3 regions of the Streptomyces sp. NPDC006512 genome follow, and region 1 is predicted to be linked to each of the others. Evidence: riboswitches for the same ligand, from Rfam matches in the RefSeq annotation. Region 1 holds a riboswitch; each other region holds the start of a gene.

Region 1 (3,264 bases):
CGGAAGTCGTGTTCGTCGCGCTGATCGGCGAGGAGTACGGCGAGCCGGTCCGCCCAGCCGAGATAGGAATCCCCGGGTCCCGGGTCCCCCACGCCTTCGGTGAAGCTGTCCCCGATCGCCGCGTACGAGCCGATGGTCTTGAGTGTCGTCGTCGTCGCTGCCACGGGAACACATCCTTCACCGCCGCAACCAACCTACGCCAACGTAATGAGGGGTTGACGGACCGTGATCTATACCACGCGGGAGATAAGGAATAAGTACACGTGGGGCCGGGACCCCCCTCGGGTCCCGGCCCCACGAGCGTCCGTGCCCGGCGGCGGCTGCCGTCAGAGGCTGACGCCCTTCGACCGGAGGTAGGCCAGCGGGTCGATGTCCGAGCCGTAGGAAGGACCGGTGCGGATCTCGAAGTGGAGGTGCGGGCCGGTCACGTTGCCGGTCGCGCCGGAGAGGCCGACGCGCTGGCCGGCGGTGACGGTCTGCCCGGCCGAGACGGACAGCGAGGAGAGGTGCGCGTACTGGGAGTACTTGCCGTCGGCGTGCTTGATGACGACCTCGTTGCCGTACGAACCGCCGGAGCCGGCGGAGACGACGGTGCCCGCGCCGACGGCCTTGACGGTGGTGCCGGTGCTCGCCATGAAGTCGACGCCGGTGTGGTAGCCGGAGGACCACATGCTGCCGCCCATGCGGTACGCGGTGGAGACGCCGCCGCCGACGGGCGCCACGAATCCGGCGCTCTTCGAGGGCGCGGACTGCTCGGCCTGCCCGGCGGCGGGGGCCTTCTGTTCCGGCGCGGACTTCTTGGGCGCCTTGGCGCGGGCGGAGGAGTCCTCGCCGGACGCCGCAGGACGGCTCGAGGAGCGCTCGGTCTTGGCGGGGCGGTCACCGGAGCCCGCCTCGGAGCCGGAGCCCTGCGCCGAAGCCGGGGGCGCCGCCTGCTCCTTCGCGGGGGCCGGCGCGCCGGACTTCGCGCCCGGGGCGCCGAGGGTCAGCTTCAGACCGGGGTGGATGAGGGAGGGGTCGGCGCCGACCGCCTCGCGGTTGTCGGCGTAGAGCTGCTCCCAGCCGCCGGTGAGGTGACGCTCGGCGGCGATCTTCGACAGGTAGTCGCCGGAGACGACCGTGTAGACCGTCGGCGCGGCGGCGGGAGCCGCGGCCGGTGCGGCCTGGACGGCGGCCGGAGCCTGCGGGGCCTGCGCGGGGACGGCGGCCGGGGCCGTCGAGGGGGCCGCGGCCTGGGCGCCGGTGGCACCCATCAGCGGCAGCGCGAGGGCCGCGCCGCCGGTGCCCGCGGCGGCGAAACCACGTGACATGGAGCGGGACTTCGGGCGGCGGTGCTTACCCTTTCCGGGCATGGCGAATTCCTCTCCGTCGCCTGCGAGGTGAGCTGTCGGGTTCGGACTGGAGATGTCCGGCCGTGCACGTCGGGGACGTGTCCGGCTTCACCCCGAGCCGTCCCGGAAGAAGGATCCGGTCCGGCGGCCTACCTGGTTCCCCCGCTCCTGCCGCGCGCGTCGATAGTCGGGTGCGGTTCCCGGGCGGCGGCAGGATTAGGCGGTCCACCCGGATCGGTCGTGAAGGTAATCGAGCGGGTCCGCAGGCAACAAGCCACGAATTCCCTGACGGAATCGCAGGTATGAGGGACCGACGGAATTCCGGTCACCCTCTGTCCATTCCGAACCACCAACAACGGCCCTGGCATGGGAATTCGGATTTCGCGATCGGGCACAGACGGTCACCGTATGATCTGGCTCACGGGGCCTGGCGCGATCTCGCCTCCACGTATGGCAAGTTGTTCCCAACCGGCGTAATTCGGACACCCCAGCGACGCGGAGGAGTACCCGTGACCCAGCAGATACCCCAGCCCCTTCCGGCGCGGCCCGAACCTGAACCGGAGCTGACGGGAGTGCGTAATTTCCGTGACGTGGGCGGGTTGCCGACCGTCGACGGACGGAGGGTCAGGTCGGGACGACTCTTCCGAAGCGGACATCTCGCGCATGCCACCGAAACCGGAGCAGAGTTCCTCGCTTCGCTCGGCCTCCACACCGTCTTCGACTTCCGCAACCGCGCCGACCACGCCCTGGAGGGGCCGGACGTGGTGCTGCCGGGGGTGCGCTACGTGAACATCCCGCTGTCCGATCCGGCCGACGGACGGGAGTTCTGGAAGATGGTCCGCGACGGCGACCTGGCCCAGCTGCGGTCCGTGCTCGGCGAGGGCAGGGCGGCCGCCCGCATGGCGAACTCGTACCGCACGATGATCCGTACGCGCACCGCGGAGCACGGCCGGGTCGTGCACGCCCTGGCCGAGGACAGCGTGCCGGCGCTGATGCACTGCGCGGCGGGCAAGGACCGGGCCGGCCTGTCGATCGCCGTCACGCTGCTGGCCCTCGGCGTCGAGCGCGGGGCGATCGTGGCGGACTACCTGGAGTCGAACGCCCCGCACCGCCGCTACCGGGTGCGCCGGGGCAGCGACGCGGCCGAGGCCCGCTCGCCCGAGGTGATGGAGCTGCTGGCGCCGCTCTTCGACGCGCGCGCCGAGTACCTGGAGGCGGCGTACGCCACCATCGAGGAGGAGTGGGGCGGGGTGGACCGCTACCTCGCCGAGGGTCTCGGGCTCGCGCCCGAGACCCTGTTCCGGCTGCGGGAGCGGCTGCTGGAACCGTAGGGGGTGACCGGCGGGCCGTCAGCGGTTGCCGACGGCCTGCTTCACCAGCGTCCGGCCGAAGTCCCACATGAGGGAGCCCCCGCCGTGCGCCTCGTCCATGACCTCGCGGAAGGCCCCGACGAACCGGTCCACGTCCCGCTCGTCCACGATCAGCGGCGGGATGAGCTTGATGACCTCCAGGTGGTCTCCGGAGACCTGGGTGAGGATCCGGTGCTTGCGCAGCAGCGGCACCACGACCATCTGCGCGAACAGCCCCTTGCGGGCCGCCTGGAGCATCGCCCAGCGGCTGCGCAGGCCGAGCGAGGAGGGCCGGCCGAACTCGATGCCGATCATCAGCCCGCGCCCGCGCACCTCGTGCAGCAGCTCGTACTCGTCCACGAGCGCGGCGAGCCGCCCGCGCAACAGGTCGCCCATGGCCCGCGCGTTGGCGGTCAGCTGCTCGTCGTCCATGACGCTCAGCACCGCCAGGCCCGCCGCCATCGCCTGCGCGTTGGACCCGAAGCTCGCCGAGTGGACGAGCACGCGGTCCATCGACGAGTACACGCGCTGGAAGATCCAGTCCTTGCCCAGGGTCGCGCCGACCGGCACGTAGCCGCCCGACA
Region 2 (3,264 bases), on a different contig from region 1:
GCTCCGCTCGCCCGTCTCGAAGGACAGACCGCGCTCGCGACTTTGCTGACGCGTCTGCCGGATCTGGAACTTGCCGTTCCCCCTACTGACCTGCGCTGGCGCGGCGGACTCATCATGCGTGGCCTGCGCACGCTTCCGGTCCGCTTCACACCCCGAAACAACTGAGGCCCGGCGGAAGTCCGTCTGATCCCACGTCAGTCACCAGCCGAACTTGTGACAATCGTTCGAAGGCCGCTAGGTTCTGCCGTTACCCCGCCGTTATGCGAAAGGTGCAGCCTCATGCGTTCCGGGAACGGCCGCCACAGACGCCCCCGCCAGGTACCCGCCCTGGTCGTCACCGCCGGAGTCACCGGCTCCGCACTCGCCCTGCCCCTGCTCGCCGCCACGAACGCGAGCGCGGCCGAAACGGCCACCTGGGACAAGGTCGCCGACTGCGAGAGCGGCGGCAGCTGGAGCGCGAACTACGGCAGCGGCGCCTACGGCGGGCTCCAGTTCACGCAGGAGCAGTGGAAGAACGCGGGCGGACTCGCCTACGCCGAGCGTCCGGACCTCGCCAGCCGCTCCCAGCAGATCGCCGTGGGCGAACGGGTGCTGGCCTCCCAGGGCCCCCAGGCATGGCCGCTGTGCGCCGCCTCGGCCGGGCTGACCCAGCAGGGTCCGGCCGCCGCCGTGGACCCGGGCGACCCCAAGCCCGCCGGACCCGTCGCCCCCACCCCGACCCGGGTGGACGACTCGGTGCCCGTCACCGGCTCCGACGCCCCGATCGACTTCGGGGCCCCGACCCCGTCCCCGCAGGGCCCCACGGCCCCGCCGACCGGCCTGCCGGACTACCCGCTGGGTCCCACCAGCGGACTGCCCGTCATGCCCGAGCCCGACGCCCCGGCGCCGTCCACCGGTCCGGCGGTCCCGCCCGCGACCGTGCCGCCGACCACGGCTCCGCCCACCACGGCCCCGACCGCCCCGGCGGACCCGTCGGCCCCGGCCACCCCCACCACCCCGGTGGACCCGACGGCCCCCACGGCCCCGCTCACCCCGGGTGCCACGCCCTCGCCCATGACCTCGCCCACGAGCTCGCCCTCCGGCACGGCCGACGGCGGCGGCAAGCACCGCGGCCCGGCCGCCATCGAGGTGCAGACCGTCTCTGACGCCACGTCGGACCCCTCGTACACCGTGAAGCCCGGCGACAGCCTCACCGCGATCGCGGACGCCAAGGGGCTCAAGGGGGGCTGGAACGAGCTCTACAAGGCCAACGAGCAGGTCATCGGTAAGGACGCGGACCTCATCAAGCCCGGTCAGAACCTGGATCTAACCAAGGAATAGGGGCAGTTCGGTCATCCGGAAAGAGCTGAATGTCCGTTATCGGTAAGTGAGACATGCGTCTCTTCCGGTCAACTGGCGTGTCTCGTTCCGGAACTTCCCCAAACCCACCCCTCACCTGCACAAACGTGCTTTTGAGGAATGCAAGTAGGCCGGTTTCTCCCCGATATCGCACGTTGAACATCGGGGAGAGACCTGTCTACCTTCTGAGTCGCTCGCCACCGCGGGCTCCTTCGACCGCATCGCCGAATCCTGCCGGCGGACGGGGGGAACAGTCGTCGCGCAAGCGCCGAAGGCAGGAGCGGGGGAACCAAGGTAGGCGCCGGGAAAGGCCGTTGAGAGACGGCCGCGTACCGGCTTGGGGTTAAGCCACGTGCTCGACACGTGACCGGGCAACTCATCAGCCCGAACCCGACAGCTCACCTCGAAGGCGTCGGTGAGGAGAAATCCATGCTGCTTTCCGGCAAGGGCAAGCACCGTCGCGGCTCCAAGGCCGTCCGCATCGTCACGCTCGCCGGTGTCGCCGGTGTCGCCGTCGCGGCCCCCCTGATGGCCGCCGGTACCGCCAGCGCCGCCACCGCGTCCGAGTGGGACAAGGTCGCGCAGTGCGAGTCCGGTGGCAACTGGGCCATCAACACGGGCAACGGCTACTACGGCGGTCTGCAGTTCTCGGCCTCCACCTGGGCCGGCTACGGCGGCAAGGCGTACGCCGCGCAGGCCAACCAGGCCAGCAAGGCCCAGCAGATAGCCATCGCCGAGAAGGTCCTCAAGGGCCAGGGCAAGGGCGCCTGGCCGCACTGCGGCGTCGGCCTCTCCAACTCCTCGTACAACGGCGGCGGCTCGACCACCCCCGCCAAGCCGAAGCCCGAGACCAAGCCGGCGAAGCCCGCCCCCGCGAAGCCGGCCACGCCGGCCAAGCCCGCGAAGCCGGCCACCCCGAAGGCCGAGCCGAAGCGCACCGAGGCCCCCGTCTCCCGCTCCGAGCGCGTCGAGACCCCGGCCGCCAAGCCGCAGGCCCCCAAGACCGAGGCCCCGAAGACGGGCAACGGCTCCTACGAGGTCAAGGCCGGCGACACCCTCGGCACCATCGCCCAGGCGAACGGCGTCAAGGGCGGCTGGGAGAAGCTCTTCGAGCTGAACAAGGACATCGTCAAGGACGCGGACCTGATCTTCCCGGGCCAGAAGCTGAAGCTCAGCTGAACTCCGGCGCAACACCGCGTCACCTGATCCACCCGCAGCATCCCCCCGCCCGGCGCGTATCCCCCCACGCGCCGGGCGGCGGCGTGTCCGGGGCCGTTCCCGGCCCGATCCCGGCCCGTTTCCGGACCGATCCGGGCGGCCCCGACGGGTCGAACTCGAATTGATCAAGAGACCTATGTCCTGGAACAGGGGTATTCGGGCCCTTTTTCGTCCCAGGACCCGGGCGGTCGGCCGACCGAGTGCCCGGAGCCGGTTAGGCTCTAGGCGGCAAGGCCATCCCACGGCCTGACACGCCACCGCACACCCAGCGTCACATCCCAGAAGGAGATGCTCGTGCCGTCCATCGACGTCGTCGTAGCCCGGGAAATCCTGGACTCCCGAGGCAACCCCACGGTCGAGGTCGAGGTGGGCCTCGACGATGGCAGCACCGGCCGTGCTGCAGTTCCGTCCGGCGCCTCCACCGGTGCCTTCGAGGCCATCGAGCTCCGTGACGGTGACCCCAACCGTTACTTCGGCAAGGGTGTCGAGAAGGCCGTCCTCGCCGTCATCGAGCAGATCGGCCCGGAGCTCGTCGGCTACGACGCCACCGAGCAGCGCCTGATCGACCAGGCCATGTTCGACCTGGACGCCACCGACAACAAGGGCTCCCTCGGCGCCAACGCCATCCTCGGCGTCTCCCTGGCCGTCGCGCACGCCGCGTCCGAGGCCTCGGACCTGCCGCTCTTCCGTTACCTCGGCGGCCCGAAC
Region 3 (3,264 bases), on a different contig from region 1:
GACGGGGTGGCCACCATCATGGCCCGCGCCCTGTCGGAGGGCACCGACAAGCACTCCGCCGAGGAGTTCGCCGCCGAGCTGGAGCGCTGCGGCGCCACGCTCGACGCGCACGCCGACCACCCCGGTCTGCGGGTCTCCCTGGAGGTCCCGGCCTCCCGCCTGCACAAGGCGCTGGGCCTGCTCGCCGAGGCGCTGCGCGCTCCCGCCTTCGCCGACAGCGAGGTGGACCGCCTGGTGCGCAACCGGCTCGACGAGATCCCGCACGAGCTGGCCAACCCGCAGCGCCGCGCGGCCAAGGAACTCTCCAAGGAGCTCTTCCCGGCCACCCTGCGCATGTCCCGGCCGCGCCAGGGCACCGAGGAGACGGTGGCCCGCATCGACTCCGGGGCCGTACGCGCCTTCTACGAGGCCCACGTGCGCCCGGCCACCGCCACCGCGGTGGTCGTCGGCGACCTGACCGGCATCGACCTGGACGCCGTCCTCGCCGACACCCTGGGCGGCTGGACCGGCGACACCGCCGAGCCCCGCCCGGTGCCGGCGGTGACCGCCGACGACACCGGCCGCGTGGTCATCGTCGACCGGCCCGGCGCGGTCCAGACGCAGCTGCTCATCGGCCGGACCGGCCCGGACCGCCACGACATCGTCTGGGCCCCGCAGGTGCTCGGCACGTACTGCCTCGGCGGCACCCTCACCTCCCGCCTGGACAAGGTGCTGCGCGAGGAGAAGGGCTACACCTACGGCGTCCGCGCCTTCGGGCAGGTGCTGCGCTCCACCGCCGACGGCAAGGGCGCCTCGATGCTCGCCATCAGCGGCTCGGTGGACACCCCGAACACCGGCCCGGCGCTGGAGGACCTCTGGAAGGTGCTGCGCACCCTCGCGGAGGGCGGCCTGACCGACGCCGAGCGGGACGTGGCGGTGCAGAACCTGGTGGGCGTGGCCCCGCTGAAGTTCGAGACGGCGTCCTCCGTGGCGGGCACGCTGGCCGACCAGGTCGAGCAGGAACTGCCGGACGACTACCAGGCCCGGCTGTACGCGCGGCTGGCCGAAACCGGTACGGCGGAGGCGACTTCGGCCGTCGTGCGCGCCTTCCCGGTGGACCGTCTCGTCACGATCCTGGTGGGCGACGCGGCGCAGATCGCGGAGCCCGTGCGGGCGCTGGGGATCGGCGCAGTGAGCGTCGTCACCAACTGACCGGTGCGTGACCGGGGATCGAGCGGCGGGCGACCGCCGCTCGACCGGTAACTGACCGATTCTCAAGGGGCTCTGATGGAATATCCATCAGAGCCCCTTTTGTCCGTTTAGTGGTGTGGTTGCTCGTATGCGGTGTGGCGTACGCAACAATTGGGCTCGTCTGTTTGGCGATCCACTGATGATCCGCCTAGCGTCGGCCCTGCTGTTCGTCAGTTGTGCCCGCCGCATCCGCGGCACCGGACAGTGATCGCCGAGTCCCCGTCAGGCGCGAGCCTGGGGAGCCGGGGACCCACAGTCCCTGGGGTGAATCGGACCGCCTCGCAAGAGGAGGCCCGTAGGAGACCTTCCTGCTCCGAACCCGTCAGCTAACCCGGTAGGCGAGAGGGAAGGAAAGGATCACCCCCTTCATGGCGTTTGGCAGTCGTCCCACCGGCTCCGGCAAGCACCGCGGCTCCAGCCGTCTGAGCCGCAAGACCGCCGGCTACGCCGGCATAGCCGCCCTCGCCACCACGGGCGTGGTCGGCGCCCTGGCGGCCCCCGCCTTCGCCGCTGACAACTCGGGCCCCTCCATGGAGGACACCGGCCAGAACCCGGTCGTCGTCGCGGACGACCTCCAGGGCGACATCGAGGCCCAGGCCGCGTCCCAGATGCGTGACGCCGAGGCCGTCGCCGCCCAGGCGCAGGCCGCCGCCGACGCCAAGCAGCGCGCCGCGGAGGCCAAGCGCACCGCCGAGGCCGCCGAGGCCAAGGCGAAGTCCGAGCGTGAGGCCGCCGAGCGCGCCGCCCGCGAGGAGGCCCGCAAGCGCCTCAACACCTACGTCGCTCCCGTCGACGGCTCCTACGTCAGCACCTCGTACGGTGCGGGCGGCGCCATGTGGTCCTCCGGCAGCCACACGGGCATCGACTTCCACGCCTCCCTCGGCACCACGATCCGCGCGGTCGGCGCCGGCACGGTCGTCGAGGCCGGCAACGGCGGCGCGTACGGCAACAACGTCGTCATCCGCCACAACGACGGCACCTACACCCAGTACGGGCACATGTCCGCGCTGAGCGTCTCCGCCGGCCAGCAGGTGACCGCGGGCCAGCAGATCGGCCTCGCCGGCTCCACCGGCAACTCCAGCGGCGTGCACCTGCACTTCGAGGCCCGCACCGGCGCCCAGTACGGCTCGGACATCGACCCGGTCGCGTACCTGCGCAGCCACGGCGTGCGCCTCTGATCCACGCGGACCCGCGCGGCCCCGCACCCCGCTCCACGAAGAAGACCCCGGCTCACCGAGCCGGGGTCTTCTTCGCGTTCCGCGGCGCGTCCCGCGTGGCGTGAATTGTTTCGGATTTCCAGCCGTCCTCGGAAATTATCGTGTGTTGCAATAGAGTCGCAGCACGGTCACGATTCCGGCGACGGCGCCGGCAGCCGAAATCACGCGGAGGTCCGGTCTTGCGTATTCCTGCGCACGCGGTATGCACAGCGATCCGCGACGATATCGTCTCCGGGTTCTTCGGGCCGGGCGGCCGGCTCACCGAGGAGGTGCTCGCCCGCCGCTACGGGGTCTCGCGCGTCCCGGTCCGCGAGGCGCTGCGCACCCTGGAGTCCGAGGGGTTCGTCACCACGCGCCGCCATGCGGGCGCCTGCGTCGCGGAGCCGACCGAACAGGAGGCCGCCGACCTCCTGGAGCTGCGGATGCTGCTGGAGCCCCTGGCGGCCTCCAGGGCCGCCCGCCGCCGTACGGAGGCCCACCTGAAGGTGCTGCGCGGACTGGTCCGGCTGGGCCAGGAGAGGGCCCGCAGGGGCCAGGGGGAGGATCTGCGGGACCTGGGGGCCTGGTTCCACGAGACGCTCGCCCAGGCCTCCGGCAGCCCGGGACTGGTCTCCCTGCTGACCCAGACCCGGCGCAAGATCGCCTGGATGTACGCGGTGGAGGCCCCCGTGCGCCCCGTGGAGTCCTGGGCGGAGCACGGCGGGATCGTGGACGCCGTCGCGCGCGGGGACGCCGAGCGGGCCAGGGCCCTGACGGCGCAGCACGCGGCGCGCGCGGCCGAGGCGCACCGGCCGCGGGTGAGGACTCTGCAACCTGC

The links. Region 1 has a riboswitch for cyclic di-AMP ahead of ABZZ17_RS22125 (M23 family metallopeptidase). Riboswitches for the same ligand answer to the same signal wherever they lie in the genome.
Region 2: it holds a riboswitch for cyclic di-AMP, as region 1 does, so the genes downstream of both, ABZZ17_RS37255 (transglycosylase family protein) here and ABZZ17_RS22125 (M23 family metallopeptidase) in region 1, are expected to answer to the same signal.
Region 3: it holds a riboswitch for cyclic di-AMP, as region 1 does, so the genes downstream of both, ABZZ17_RS10970 (M23 family metallopeptidase) here and ABZZ17_RS22125 (M23 family metallopeptidase) in region 1, are expected to answer to the same signal.

Annotation. Positions count from the first base shown of each region.
Region 1 covers NZ_JBEXPG010000030.1:93,606-96,869, reverse strand. Annotated here, with positions in the region: gene ABZZ17_RS22130 (SGNH/GDSL hydrolase family protein) at 1-164, opposite strand, end outside; gene ABZZ17_RS22125 (M23 family metallopeptidase) at 327-1,352, opposite strand; cyclic di-AMP (ydaO/yuaA leader) riboswitch at 1,357-1,524, opposite strand; gene ABZZ17_RS22120 (tyrosine-protein phosphatase) at 1,841-2,662, shown strand; gene ABZZ17_RS22115 (aspartate aminotransferase family protein) at 2,681-3,264, opposite strand, start outside.
Region 2 covers NZ_JBEXPG010000089.1:3,097-6,360, reverse strand. Annotated here, with positions in the region: gene ABZZ17_RS37265 (cytochrome P450) at 1-165, shown strand, start outside; gene ABZZ17_RS37260 (transglycosylase family protein) at 280-1,320, shown strand; cyclic di-AMP (ydaO/yuaA leader) riboswitch at 1,595-1,765, shown strand; gene ABZZ17_RS37255 (transglycosylase family protein) at 1,768-2,517, shown strand; gene eno (phosphopyruvate hydratase) at 2,845-3,264, shown strand, end outside.
Region 3 covers NZ_JBEXPG010000011.1:123,232-126,495, forward strand. Annotated here, with positions in the region: gene ABZZ17_RS10965 (pitrilysin family protein) at 1-1,191, shown strand, start outside; cyclic di-AMP (ydaO/yuaA leader) riboswitch at 1,430-1,586, shown strand; gene ABZZ17_RS10970 (M23 family metallopeptidase) at 1,599-2,408, shown strand; gene ABZZ17_RS10975 (GntR family transcriptional regulator) at 2,627-3,264, shown strand, end outside.